DNA from 2 places in the Nonomuraea sp. B19D2 genome. Region 1 is predicted to be linked to the other one. Evidence: riboswitches for the same ligand, from Rfam matches in the RefSeq annotation. Region 1 holds a riboswitch; the other holds the start of a gene.
What was found. A riboswitch is a leader RNA that binds a small molecule or an ion and turns the genes downstream of it on or off. The one in region 1 is predicted to bind glycine.
Positions count from the first base shown of each region.

Region 2: linked by a shared signal. The riboswitch ahead of gcvT (glycine cleavage system aminomethyltransferase GcvT) and the one ahead of gcvP (aminomethyl-transferring glycine dehydrogenase) in region 1 are both predicted to bind glycine.

Region 1 is NZ_JBEFAK010000031.1:50,515-57,482, forward strand. Features, by position in the region: gene gcvP (aminomethyl-transferring glycine dehydrogenase) at 1-1,602, opposite strand, end outside; glycine riboswitch at 1,658-1,770, opposite strand; glycine riboswitch at 1,771-1,870, opposite strand; gene ABN273_RS40340 (MerR family transcriptional regulator) at 1,994-2,614, opposite strand; gene ABN273_RS40345 (bifunctional nuclease family protein) at 2,762-3,232, opposite strand; gene ftsR (transcriptional regulator FtsR) at 3,366-4,019, opposite strand; gene ABN273_RS40355 (double zinc ribbon and FHA domain-containing protein) at 4,087-4,599, opposite strand; gene ABN273_RS40360 (sugar phosphate nucleotidyltransferase) at 4,904-6,968, opposite strand, start outside.
Region 2 is NZ_JBEFAK010000010.1:31,685-38,652, reverse strand. Features, by position in the region: gene ABN273_RS19930 (L-serine ammonia-lyase) at 1-642, opposite strand, end outside; gene gcvH (glycine cleavage system protein GcvH) at 700-1,089, opposite strand; gene gcvT (glycine cleavage system aminomethyltransferase GcvT) at 1,086-2,171, opposite strand; glycine riboswitch at 2,206-2,303, opposite strand; glycine riboswitch at 2,304-2,401, opposite strand; gene ABN273_RS19915 (gamma-glutamyl-gamma-aminobutyrate hydrolase family protein) at 2,514-3,206, opposite strand; gene ABN273_RS19910 (3-oxoacyl-ACP reductase) at 3,222-3,986, opposite strand; gene ABN273_RS19905 (aldehyde dehydrogenase family protein) at 3,992-5,335, opposite strand; gene ABN273_RS19900 (glutamine synthetase family protein) at 5,345-6,715, opposite strand; gene ABN273_RS19895 (FadR/GntR family transcriptional regulator) at 6,840-6,968, shown strand, end outside.

The DNA.
Region 1 (6,968 bases):
GTAGCCGTCAGCCTGGTCGTCGGGCGCGTACGGGTGGATCGCGGCGAACTCGGGCCAGGTGACCGGCTCCATCTCGGTGGTCGCGTTCAGCTTCATCGTGCAGGAGCCGAGCGGGATCATCGAGCGGTCGAGCGCGATGTCCTTGTCCTGCAGCTTGCGCAGGTAGCGCAGCATCGCGGTCTCGGAGCGGTGGCTGTGGAAGACCGGGTGGGTCAGGTACGCCGACTCGCGCACCAGCGAGGCGGGCAGCGCGTCGGCGTCCCCGTCCACATCGGCGCTGTCCGCATCGGTGCGCTCGATCCCGAACGCGGCCCACACCTTGGTCAGCTCGGCGGCCCCGGTCTTCTCGTCGCAGGCGATGGACACGTGGTCGTCGCCGGCCTGCCAGAGGTTGACGCCCTGCTCGGCGGCGGCGGCGACCACGGCGGCGGCCCGGCCTGGCACGCGCACGAGCACGGTGTCGAAGAACTCGCGGTGCACGACCTCCAGCCCCGCCTCGCGCAGCCCGCCGGCCAGGGCCACGGCGTACCGGTGCACCCGCCGGGCGATCCCGCGCAGCCCCTCGGGGCCGTGGTAGACGGCGTACATGCCGGCGATGACGGCGAGCAGGACCTGCGCGGTGCAGATGTTGCTGGTGGCCTTCTCGCGGCGGATGTGCTGCTCACGGGTCTGCAGGGCGAGCCGGTACGCGGGGTCGCCGTCGGCGTCCACCGACACGCCCACCAGGCGGCCGGGAAGCTGGCGCTGCAGGCCCTCGCGTACGGACATGTACGCGGCGTGCGGCCCGCCGAACCCGAACGGCACCCCGAACCGCTGCGACGACCCGATCGCGATGTCGGCGCCCAGCTCGCCGGGCGCGGCCACGATCGTCAGGGCCAGCAGGTCGGCGGCGGCCACGACGAGCGCGCCCGCCTCGTGCGCGGCGGCGGCCACTGCGCGGAAGTCACGCAGCCGGCCCGACGCGCCCGGGTACTGCACCAGCACGCCGAAGCACTCGGGCAGCTCGCCGTCGAGGGTGTGCTCCACCAGCTCGATGCCGAGGGGCTCGGCCCTGGTGGCGAGCACGGACTTGGTCTGCGGCAGCGCGTCGGCGTCCACCACGAAGACGTTGCTCTTGGACTTGCCGGCGCGGCGGGCCAGCGTCATCGCCTCGGCGGCGGCCGTGCCCTCGTCGAGGAGGGAGGCGCCCGCGACGGGCAGGCCCGTCAGGTCGGAGACGACGGTCTGGAAGTTCAGCAGCGCCTCGAGGCGGCCCTGCGAGATCTCCGGCTGGTACGGGGTGTAGGCGGTGTACCAGCCCGGGTTCTCCAGCAGGCTGCGGCGGATGACGGCGGGCGTGACCGTGTCATAGTAGCCCAGGCCGATCATCGAGGTGAGCACGCGGTTGCGCCCGGCCAGGGCGCGCAGCTCGGCGATGGCCTCGGCCTCGCCGATGGCGGCGGGCAGCTTGAGCCGGTCCTTGGCCCTGATGGCCTCGGGAACGGCCACGGCCACCAGGTCCGCCACGGACTCGAAGCCCACGGCCTCGAGCATGCGCTGCTGCTCGGACTCCGACGGGCCGATGTGTCTGGACGAGAACGGCGGAGCTGACAGGTCGGTCATGGAAAGTGCCTCCCGAGGCTTTGGAGACCGGCGCCAGGGCGCGGGCGAGTGCCGGATCTCCCCCTCTGTCAGCGCGGCGGGACCGCGACCTGAGAGCTTCACCCCGCGAACGGGGCTTGCACCGTCGGTGAGACGCGCCTGGCGGGTGCGCCTGCTTTCCAGAGTTGCCTCGCCCGAGCGGTACGGGGTGCCTGAGAGATTCCGGGGAGGGTTGCTCCTTCGGCGCCCCGGAGCCCTCAGGCTCCAGAGACTCTCCCGCACGGGGTCGTCAGCCTTGCTGTCCTAGATTACAACCCTATCCGTTACGGACGAATTTCCACGACAGGGCACGTTTAGTCGGCCCGCGCGTAGGGGCCCCGTTCGGGGCCCACGCAGGCGGCGGGGTTCGCGCTCAGCCTATGCGTCGCGCGCGGCGGCGCCGGGCGAGTTCGTCAGCGGGGTGGTCGGCCGGGACGGTGTCCTCGACCGCCGCTCTTTCCCCCGGCAGCTCCGCGAGGGATCCCTCGACCTCCCGCCAGACCCGGCCGAGCGCGATGCCGAACACGCCCTGACCGCCCTGGAGCAGGTCGATCACCTCGTCGGCCGAGGTGCACTCGTAGACGCTGACGCCGTCGCTCATGAGCGTGATCTGCGCGAGGTCGGCCACCCCGCGGTCACGCAGATGCTGCACGGCCGTGCGGATCTGCTGCAGCGACACCCCGGTGTCGAGGAGCCGCTTGACGACCTTGAGCACCAGGATGTCGCGGAAGCTGTAGAGCCGCTGGGAGCCCGAGCCCTGCGCGGCTCTTATCGTGGGCTCCACGAGGCCCGTGCGCGCCCAGTAGTCGAGCTGCCTGTAGGTGATGCCGGCCGCCGCGCAGGCCGTCGGCCCGCGGTATCCAATGTCGGCCGGCAGCGTCGCCGGCTGCTCGTCGAAGAGCAGGCCCTGCTCCCCGGCACGCTGCCGCGCGCTCTCGCGCCGTACCGGATCTTCCTGGCCGGCCGTCTTTCCCTCGCCGCTGCTGACCGCCACGCGGACCTCCGGCTTTCTCTCATCCCGTGGCCTGATCTGGGGGTTCGTAAAGGGCGGCCACGGGTTTCACTTGCACCGTAGGACCGCGACCATGCTCAGTCAACGATCCGGCTCGGCGCGTCGTGAAGCGTAAATGCACCGAAATACCTACCCCGCCCTGCCGAAGTCTTCGGGAGTGATCGTGTCAAGGAACTCCCTGAACTTCTCCACCTCGTCCTCCTGGTCGTCCGGGATGATCACCCCGGCCTCCTGGACGACCTCCTCGCTGGCGAAGATGCGCGCTCCCGTGCGCAGGGCGAGCGCGATCGAGTCGGACGGGCGCGCGCTCACCTCCACGCCGTTGGAGAACACCAGGTCGGCGAAGAAGATGCCGTCGCGCAGGGCAACGATGTTGACCGCTCGCAGGCCTACGCCCAGAGCACTCAGCACGTCTCGGAAGAGGTCGTGGGTGAGCGGCCGCGGCGGGGGCTCCTCCGCTTGGGCCAGGGCGATGGCGGTCGCCTCGGTCATGCCAATCCATATAGGAAGGAACCGCTCCCCGTGTGCCTCCTTGAGCAAGACGATCGGCTGATTTGTGGGCATTTCTACTCGAACGCCCACGACCTCCATCTGCAACACGGGCTGCTCCGTATTCCTGACCGGTCACCCGGCACAGTTATCTGGCTCGTCGCTTCTGCTGACTGGCTACTGCAATTCAACGTAACACCCGGCGGGCATGGACCGCGCCTCCGCCTCCCAGCTCGACAGGGTCTCAGCGCCCCAGGACGGACCGGATCCCCGACCGCACAAGGGATGCGTGCAAATCGAGCAACAGTGCGGAAAGCTCCCTCGCGACCTCATCGGCCTCCCCGATGGCGCCGGGAGCCCGCCGTTTGAGTATGGGTGCGACGGTCTGCTCGACCAGGCCGCACTCGCGCTCGGCCGCCGCCTTGACCGCGCGCAGGTGGCGGGCGCGCAGACCGAAGCGGGCCAGGGCGCCGACGCTCCGGGCCACGTTGAGCGCCTCCTCGTCGTAGCGCCTGGCCACCGGGGCGAGCAGCCCGTAGTCCTCCAGCTCGGTGAGCGTCTCCTCGTCGATCCCCGCCGCCTCGAGCAGCTCGGCCCGGCTGAGCCGGACCTCCTGCTTGTCCTGCACGGCGCGCGGGCGGCCGAAGCTCTCCGCCATCCTGTCCTTGATCACCCGCAGCGGCAGATAGTGGTCGCGCTGCTCGGTCAGGATGAAGCGCAGCTGCTCCACGTGCAGGTGGGTGAACTTGCGGTAGCCGGACGGGCTGCGCTCGGGCTCGATCAGCCCTTCACCCTCCAAGAACCGGATCTTGGAGATCGTCACATCGGGGAACTCGCCGCGCAGCAGCGCGAGCACCTCCCCGATGCTCATGTGCGAGCGGGCCGCCTGTGCGCTCATGCGGCCTCCCTCGGCGGCCCCATGCGCTCGCATGAGGCTGTGCTTGTCGGTCGCCCGCTTCGTTCGCTCATGCGCCGGTGCTGGTCCGCATCAGGAAGACGAGGCGGAACTTGCCGATCTGCACCTCGTCTCCGGAGTGCAGGGGGACCTCCTCGATGCGCTCCCTGTTGACGTAGGTGCCGTTGAGGCTGCCCACGTCGCGCACGGAGAACTGGCCGCCGCGGTGCCGGTAGAACTCGACGTGGCGGCGGGAGACCGTGATGTCGTCGAGGAAGATGTCGCTCTCCGGATGGCGCCCGGTCGTGGTGAGATCCTTGTCCAGCCGGAAGCGGCTCCCCTGGTTGGGGCCCCTGGTCACCGTCAGCAACGCCGTGCCGGGCGGCAACTGCTCGACGAGCGCCCGCTCGGCCAGGAGCATGTCGCCTGTCTCAGCCTCGTACGCCTCGATTCCCGCGATGGAGATCGTAGATGTGGTGTCCCCGGAGACCTCGTGTCTGGTCAGCGGTGACCCACAACGGGAACAGAAACGGGCATCCTCGGGGTTGGCGTGCCCGCACTGCGTGCAGTAGACGCTCGGCATCGATCGGCTCGGCCTCCTACCGCGAAGACGCGGCGACGGTGCTCATGGGCGCGCCTCGCTTCGCTTTTTCAAGTTTGCGAATGCCGCAACATACGCTGATCAGCGGCAAAGGTCAAGGCGGGGCACTGGACTGTGGTTTGGACGCAGACAAAGTTACCGTCGCCCCCGCCCCGTGGTCCATGCCGCCGCGCGTTTCTACATTACGATCTTGCGGCACTGTCCGCGCACCCTGTAAGTGGCGTTCCGGGTTCCCTGTAACGCAACTGTCATCCGAGTGGCCTCCGTCACCGTCTGCGACTGCTGGTCAACCGGCGGCCTGCTCGACGATGCGGGCCCACCGTTCGAGCAAGGCCTGGGCGCTGTCCATGTCGTTCGCCTCGGCCCACAGGTCGGTGACGGGCTCGGCGGCGGCGGGCAGCACCAGCACCCAGCTCCCGTCGTCGTGGGCCACGCGCACGCCGTCGGTGGTGTCGATGCGCCGGCCCTCGTGCTCCGCCTCGGCCGCCTCGATGACCGAGCGCATGACGGCGCCCTTGGCCGCCCACGGCGTGGGCACGGTCCGCTTGAGCATCTTCACCTCGGGGATCCTGGCGTCGATCTGGCTGAGCGACAGGCGGGTGCGGGCCACCAGGCCGAGCATGCGCATGAACGCGGCCAGCCCGTCGATGGCCGGGCTGAACTCCGGCACGACGAAGCCGCCGCGCCCGTCCGCGGCGAAGATCATGTCGGCGTCGGCGGCGGCCGAGGTGAGGGCGTCGAGCGCGGTGGAGGTCCACTGCACCTGCACGCCGTGGAAGCGGCAGACCTGCTCGGCCACCCTGGTCGTGGTGACCGGCAGCGCCACCTGGCCGCCCCTGCGCTCGGCCGCGACGAGGTCGAGCACGACGAGCAGGGCGCGTTCCTCGTTGATGAGGTGGCCCATCTCGTCCACCAGGGCGATGCGCTCCCCCACCGGGTCGAACCGGACGCCGAACGCCGCCCGCGACGAGCTGACCAGCTCCGACAGGCGTTGCAGGTCGCGGCGGCGCTCGGCCAGCGTCTCGGTGGGCGAGACGTCGTCCAGGCGGGCGTTGACGGTGAGCACCTCGACGCCGACCCGGCCGAGCAGCGTGGGCAGCACCAGCGAGGACGTGCCGCCCGCGCAGTCCACGACGACCTTCATGTCCCTGACGTCGCCCACGTCGACGTGGCGCAGCAGCTCGTGGGTGTAGTCCTCGACGGCCCTGGCCGGGTAGGCGAGTGAGGCGATCTCGCCGGGGAAGGCGCGGCGGAACTCCTGGCGGGAGACGACCCGCTCCAGCTTGCGCTGCGCGGCCGGCGGCAGGTCGGCGCCGCGGCCATCCATGATCACGATGTCCACGCTCTGCGGGTCGCCCGGCGTGGTGCGCAGCGCGATGCCGCCCGCGACCGACTCGCGCGCCGTGTGGAAGCGGGCGACGGGCAGCGGGGCGGCCTCGAGGTCCAGGACGTTGATCGCGCCCGCGGTGAGCGCGCCGATGACGGCCCTCTTGAGCGCCCTGGCGGCCAGGGAGCAGTCGCGGGAGGTGACGACGTACTCGCCCTTCTTGAGGGTGGTGGCGTACGCGCTGGCCAGGCGGACGCAGAGCTCGGCGGTGATCTCGACGTTGACCAGGCCGCTGACCCCTCTGGGGCCGAACAGGTTGCGCTGGCCGCGCGACTCCCAGATGACGCTCGTGTTGACGACCGCGCCGGCCTCGATGGTCTTGAACGGGTAGACCCTGACGCCGCTGGAGACGTACGCCTCGGGCTCGATGACGCATTCGTCGCCGATGACGGCGTTCTCCTCGATGCGGGCGCCCGCCATGATGTCGGTGCTCTTGCCGATGACGCAGCCGCGCAGGTGGGCGGCGGGGCCGAGGTAGACGTTGTCGTGGACGACCGCGCGGTGCAGGAAGGCGCCCTCGCGGACCACGGCGTTGTTGCCGAGCACGGTGTACTCGCGCAACTCGGCGCCGGCCTCGACCTTGGCGTAGTCGCCGATGAGCAGCGGGCCCTTGAGCACGGCGTCGGGATCCACGGAGGCCGAGTCGGCGACCCAGACGCCCGGTGAGAGCTCGAAGCCGCCGATGTCCACGTTGACCTTGCCCGACAGGGCGTCGGCCTGGGCCTTGAGATAGCTGTCGTGGGTGCCTATGTCCTCCCAGTAGCCGTCGGCCACATAGCCGTAGATCGCGGCGCCGCGATCGAGGAGGGCGGGGAAGACGTCGGAGGACCAGTCGACGGGCTCGCCCGGGGCCACCGCGTCGAGGACTTCGGGCTCCATGACGTAGATGCCGGTGTTCACGGTGTCGGAGAAGACCTGGCCCCAGGTGGGCTTCTCGAGGAAGCGCTGAACGCGTCCCTCGTCG
Region 2 (6,968 bases), on a different contig from region 1:
CAGGCCCGAGCGGATCTCCTCCTCGGTGCGGCCGAACGCCTTCTCGTTCTCGAGCATGAGGGCCGAGATGGACAGGCCGGTGTTGGAGCAGTGCTTGAGCAGCTCCTCCCCGGTGGTGAAGGGGTAGGGCAGGACGGTGTCGTCCGGCTTGATGCGGTCGGCGCCGGTGGCCTTCTCGTCCACGACGAAGCCGCCGCCGACCGAGAAGTAGACCTTCTCCCGCAGTTGCTCGCCGTCGGCCGTGTACGCGGTGAAGCGCATGCCGTTCGGGTGCTCAGGGAGGGAGAGCTTGCGTTCGAAGATCAGGTCCTGGCCGACCACGAAGGGGATCTCGTGCGTCCCGTACAGCTGGACCGTGCCGGACTCGCGCATCCGGGCCAGCCGGGCGTCGATGGAGTCGACGTCCACCAGCTCGGGCTTCTCGCCGGAGAGGCCGAGCAGGACCGCCTTGTCGCTGCCGTGGCCCTTGCCGGTCAGGCCGAGCGAGCCGTACAGGATGGCCTCGACCCGCGCGACCTGCGAGAGCAGGCCGTCGTCGTGCAGGCCGCGGGCGAACTTGTGCGCGGCCGCCATCGGGCCTCCCGTGTGGGAGCTCGACGGGCCGATGCCGATCTTGAAGAGGTCGAAGACGCTGATCGCCATTGATGGGCGCCTCTCATGCAGGGCCGGGGCCCCAGCGAGGGGCCCCGGGAAAACGGATCAGGATTCGCCCGAGGTGAGCGCCGTGTACTCCTCGGCGGAGAGCACTTCTTCTGGCTCGCCTTCGACGCGCACCCGGAACATCCAGCCCTCGCCGTACGGGTCGCTGTTGACCAGGCTCGGGTCGTCCACGACGACCTGGTTCACCTCGACGATCTCACCGCCGACGGGGGTGTAGATCTCGTTCACCGACTTGGTGGACTCCACCTCGCCCACGGAGTCGCCCGCCTCGACGTTCGAGCCGACCTCGGGGAGCTGCACGTAGACGACGTCACCAAGGGATTCGGCGGCGAAGGCCGTGATGCCGACGGTCACAGTGATGCCGTCGTCGAGGCCCGCCACCCACTCGTGCTCCTTGGTGTAGCTCAGGTCGTCAGGGATGTTGCTCACTTGTTCCTCCTGTAGAAGGGCAGCTCTACCAGGTCCATAGGTTCTTGGCTGCCCCGGATGTCCACGGCCAGGCCTGATTCGACGCCGGTGTCCACGTAGGCCATCGCGATGGGCCTGCCCAGGGTCTGGGAGGGCGCACCGCTGGTGACCTCGCCGACGACGGCGCCGTCCCTGGTGACCGGGTAGCCGTGGCGCGGCACCCGGCGTCCCCGCGCGACCAGGCCGACGAGACGGCGTCGCGGCGTGTCGTCCTTGACCGCCTCGAGCGCCGACCTGCCGACGAAGTCGCCCGGCTTGTCGAATTTCACCACTCTGCCCAGCCCCGCGTCGAACGGGGTCAGTTCGGCGCTGAGTTCGTTGCCGTACAACGGCATGCCGGCCTCGAGCCGGAGCGTGTCGCGGCTGGACAGGCCGGCGGGCTTGAGCCCGTACGGCTCGCCCGCCGCCATGAGCGCGTGCCAGAGCGGCACCGCGTCCTGGTTGGCGACGAACAGCTCGAACCCGTCCTCGCCGGTGTAGCCGGTGCGGGCGATGAGCGCCTGCCGCCCGTCCACCAGCCCGGGCAGGCCCGCGTAGTACTTGAGCCCGTCGAGGTCGGCGTCGGTGAGCGTGGCGAGGATCTCCTGGGACCGAGGCCCCTGTACGGCGATCAGCGCGTACTGGTCCGAGCGATCCTCGACCACCACGTCGTACGCCTTCGTACGCTCTATCAGCTCATTACCGACTTTTTCGTAGTTCGAGGCGTTTGCTACGACCATGAACTCTCCGTCCCCCAGCCGGTAGACGATGAGGTCGTCGAGCACTCCGCCGCGCTCGTTGACGATCATGGTGTACCTGGCCCGCCCGGGCGTCAGTGCCGACAGGTGGCCGACCAGCGCGTAGTCGAGGGCCTCGCCCGCCTGCGGCCCGGTCAGGAAGATCTCGCCCATGTGCGAGAGGTCGAACAGCCCGGCCGCCTGCCGAACGGCGTTGTGCTCCGCGGACTCGCTCCCGTACCGGAGCGGCATGAGCCACCCCGCGAAGTCGGTGAGCGTGGCGCCGAGGCTCTGGTGAACGTCTCGTAGCGGTGTTGGTCGGGACATTTGTCGCACCTCTGGACAGGATTGGATGCCAGCATCCTCCCCCTCTGTCATCGATGCCTGAGAGCTTCGCCCGAGTTTTGCCGGACTTTCACCTTCGGCGAGGCCCCCAAAGGCCTGCTTTCCAGAGGTCACCTCAGCCGCGCGGTCCTTTGCCTTGAGAGGTTTGCGGGGAGGGCTTGCTCCTTCAGGGACCCTGACCGGCTGTCAGGGTGCTCTCCCGCGCGGTTTTGCCGGTGATGTCCGTCAGCCTAGTGCTGTGATGGGGGTGTTGTCGCGTTCAGGCCGCTGATGGACTCCTCAAGTGAATGGCGGCTTTCCGCCCGGTCGCCATGGGTCCTGCGGTCAGCAGGCGGCGATGAGGGCCTCGAAGAGCGCGCAGTCCTCGGCGGCCTCCGGGTGCCACTGCACGGCCACGGCGAAGGGCGCCGAGTCCAGCTCGACCGCCTCGATCGTGCCGTCGCCGGCGGTGGCGCCGACCGTGAGCCCGGGCGCGAGGCGGTCGATGGCCTGGTGGTGGTAGTGGGGGACCGTCACGGGGTCGGCGCCCAGCGCCTTGGCCACGCGGGTGCCGGGCATGGCGGTGACGGGCATGGGACCGAAGCGGCCGGGGGCGGGGGAGTGGCCCGCGTGCCCGACCACGTCGGGGAGGTGCTGGTGGAGGCTGCCCCCGAGGGCGACGTTGAGCACCTGGAGCCCGCGGCAGATGCCCAGGTACGGCAGGCCCGCGTCGAGGGCCGCACTGATCACGGCAAACTCCGACTCATCACGAAATTTCCGGATATAGCCGGTGTGCTCCCCGGGCGACTCACCGTACCTCGCCGGGTCGATGTCCCCGCCACCGGCCAGGATGAGTCCGTCCAGGCGCTCCAGGACCCGCGCGGGCTCGCCGGCGGGCGGCAGCACGACCGGCTGCCCGCCGGCGCGTACGACCTGCTCCACGTACATGTACGGCAGGAGCGCCACGGTCATGTCCGCCCAGACCGTGAAGTTCGCCGGCTCGACGTACGACGTGATGCCGATGACGGGACGCTGCACGATGATCCCCCAGAGCTAGAGCGGCGTGACGTAGGCGCCGGAGATGCCGCCGTCCACCAGGAACTCACTACCCGTGATGAACGACGCGTCGTCACTGGCCAGGAACGCCACCGCCGCCGCGATCTCCGACGCCTCGGCGAAGCGCCCCAGGGGAACGTGCACCAGCCGCCGCTGTGCCCGCTCCGGGTCCTTGGCGAACAGCTCCTGCAGCAGCGGCGTGTTCACCGGTCCTGGGCACAGCGCGTTCACCCTGATGCCCTCCCTGGCGAACTGCACGCCCAGCTCGCGCGTCATCGCGAGCACCCCGCCCTTGGACGCCGTGTACGAGATCTGCGAGGTCGCCGAGCCCATGACGGCCACGAAGGACGCGGTGTTGATGATCGAACCCTTGCCCTGGCGCCGCATGTACGGGATGACGTGCTTGCAGCAGAGGTAGACGCTGGTCAGGTTGACCTCCTGGACCCGGCGCCAGGCGTCGATGCCGGTCTCCAGGATGGAGTCGTCATCGGGGGGCGAGATGCCCGCGTTGTTGAAGGCGATGTCCACGCTGCCGTAGGTGTCGTGGGCCGTACTGAACATCCGGACGACGTCGTCCTCGCTGGTCACGTCGGCCTTGACGAAGAGGCCGCCGACCTCGTTCGCCGCCTTGACGCCCGCCTCCTCGTCGACGTCCACGCAGACGACCCTGGCGCCCTCCGCGGCGAACCTGCGCGCGGTGGCCAGCCCGATGCCGCTGCCCGCGCCCGTGATGACGGCGACCCGATCCTGCAAACGCTGCACTTGATTCACTCCCAGGAAATGAAGACGTTCTTGGTCTCGGTGAACGCCGCCAGGGCGTCGGGGCCGAGTTCCCTGCCGAGTCCGGACTGCTTGAAGCCGCCGAACGGGGTCCAGTAGCGGACCGACGAATGCGAGTTGACCGACAGGTTGCCCGCCTCCACCGCCCGGGCCACGCGCAGCGCCCGCCCGACGTCGCGGGTCCAGATGGAGCCGCTCAGGCCGTAGGGGGTGTCGTTCGCGATCCGTACGGCCTCGGCCTCGTCCTGGAAGCGCACCACGGACACGACCGGCCCGAAGATCTCCTCGGTGAACGCCCGGTCCGTCACGTCGGGCGTCAGCACGGTCGGCGGGAACCAGTAGCCCTTGCCGTCGGGGCAGGATCCCTGCAGGTAGGGGGTGCCCTGGACGAAGCCGCGCACGCGGTCGAGGTGCTCGGCGCTGATCAGCGGGCCCATCTCGGTGCTCTCGTCGAGCGGGTCGCCGACCTTGACGCCCTGTACGGCCGTCGCGAGGCGCTCCATGAACTCGTCGTACACCTCGGCCTGGACGAGCAGCCGGGACCGGGCACAGCAGTCCTGGCCGGAGTTGTCGAAAACGGCATAGGGCGCGGTTTTCGCCGCCTTCTCGAGATCGGCGTCTGCGAAGACGATATTTGCGGATTTGCCGCCCAGCTCCAGCGTGACCCGCTTGACGTGCCGCGCCGCCTTGGCGGCTATCTCCTTGCCCACCTCGGTGGAGCCGGTGAACACGATCTTCGCCACGCCGGGATGCTCCACCAGGCGGGCCCCCGCGACCTCCCCTGCCCCAGGCAGAACCTGGAGCACCCCCTCGGGGAGGCCCGCGGCGAGGGCCAGCTCTGCCAGCCTCAGCGCGGTCAGCGGGGTCCACTCGGCCGGCTTGACGATCATCGTGTTGCCGGCCGCGAGCGCTGGGGCCATGCCCCACGCCATGATCATCATAGGGAAGTTCCACGGCACGATGACCCCGACGACGCCCAGCGGCTCCTGGAACGTGATGTCCACGCCGCCGGCCACGGGGATCTGCCTGCCGTGGTCGCGCTCCGGGGCGCCGGCGTAGAAGTGCAGCACGTCACGCACGTTGCCGGCCGCCCAGCGGGCGTTGCCGATCGGGTGCCCGGCGTTGGCCAGCTCCAGCCGCGCCAGCTCCTCGCCGTGCTCGTCGACCAGGTCCGCGAACCTGCGCAGCAGCCGCGCCCGGTCGCCGGGCGACACCTCGCGCCAGCTCCCGTACGCCTTCCTGGCACGCTCCACAGCCCGGTCGACCTCGGCGGCGTCGGCCAGCTCGACGTCGGCGACGACATCCTCCGTCGCCGGATTAACGATCTTCATGCGCCCCATTCACATCCGCTCGAAACCACGGAACAGCTCCCAATCCGTCACCGCCGCGTCGAACGCGGCCAGCTCCACCCGCGCGTTGTTCGCGTAGTGCTCGACCACGTCCTCGCCGAACGTCTCGCGCGCCAGCTTCGACCCCTCGAACAGCGCCAGCGCGTCACGCAGCGTGTGGGGGACGGTCTCGGCGCCGGCGTCGTAGGCGTTGCCCTCGTACGCGCTCTCCAGCGGCAGCTCGTTGTCGATGCCGTGCAGCCCGGCCGCGATCAGCGCGGACACCGCGAGGTACGGGTTGACATCGCCCCCCGGCACCCGGTTCTCCACGCGCAGCGACAGTCCGTGGCCGACGAGCCGGAGCGAGCAGGTGCGGTTGTCCACGCCCCACTTGACGGCCGTGGGCGCGAAGCTGCCGGGAACGTAGCGCTTGTAGGAGTTGATGTTGGGGGCGTACAGGAGGGTGAGCTCGCGCAGGCAGGCGAGCTGCCCGGCGATGAAGCGGGCGCCGAGCGGGGAGAGCCCGTGCGGCCCATCGCCCGCCATCACCGGATCCCCTTCGCTGCTGCGCAGCGAGATGTGGATGTGGCAGGAATTGCCCTCGCGCTGGTTGGGCTTGGCCATGAAGGTGATCGACTTGCCCTCCTGGGCGGCGATCTCCTTGGCGCCGTTCTTGTAGATGACGTGGTGGTCGCAGGTCCTGAGCGCCTCGTCGTAGCGGAAGGCGATCTCGTGCTGGCCCAGGTTGCATTCGCCCTTGGCGGACTCGACGTACAGGCCGGCGCCTTCCATGCTCCGCCTGATCCGCCTGAGCAGCGGCTCGATGCGGGCGGTGCCGAGCAGAGAGTAGTCCACGTTGTAGAGATTGGCCGGCGACATGTCCCGGTAGCCGCGTTTCCACGCGTCCTCGTAGCTGTCCTCGTAAACGCAGAACTCCAGCTCGGTGCCCACGTACGCGGCCAGCCCGCGCTCGGCGAGGCGGGCGAGCTGCCTGCGCAGGATCTGCCGGGGCGAGGCGGTCACGTCGCCGCCGCTCTCCCAGGCCAGATCCGCCATCAGCATCGCGGTCCCCTCGTGCCACGGCACCCTGCGCAACGTCGCGAGGTCCGGCTTCATCACGAAGTCGCCGTAGCCCCGCTCCCAGGACGACATCGAGTATCCGGAGACGGTGTTCATGTCCACGTCCACGGCCAGCAGGTAGTTGCACCCCTCCGAGCCGTGGTGCAGCACCTCTTCGAGAAAATAGCGGGCGGACAGTCTCTTGCCCTGCAGCCTGCCCTGCATGTCGGCGATCGCGAGGAGGACGGTGTCGATGCGCCCGGCCGCCACCTCGTCGCGCAGCTCGCTGACGGAAAGGAACCCGGTGCTCGACCCCTCGTTCACGCTGTCCCGCTCCGATCTGGGCTGAGGCGCTCTCCCGCTGATTGGGCTAGTGTTAGACCATTGAGGTGTATAGCGGGATCTCTTGTCAAGACCTGAGGACACGTTGGACGAGTCGGCGCGTTTGATGACGGTGTTACGGCCGGTGCGGGCCGGCAACGCCTTCGAGGAGACCGTGGAACGGCTGCTCCAGGCGATCAAGCTGGGCGTGGTCCCGCCCGGCGACAAGCTGCCGCCGGAGCGCGAGCTGGCCGTC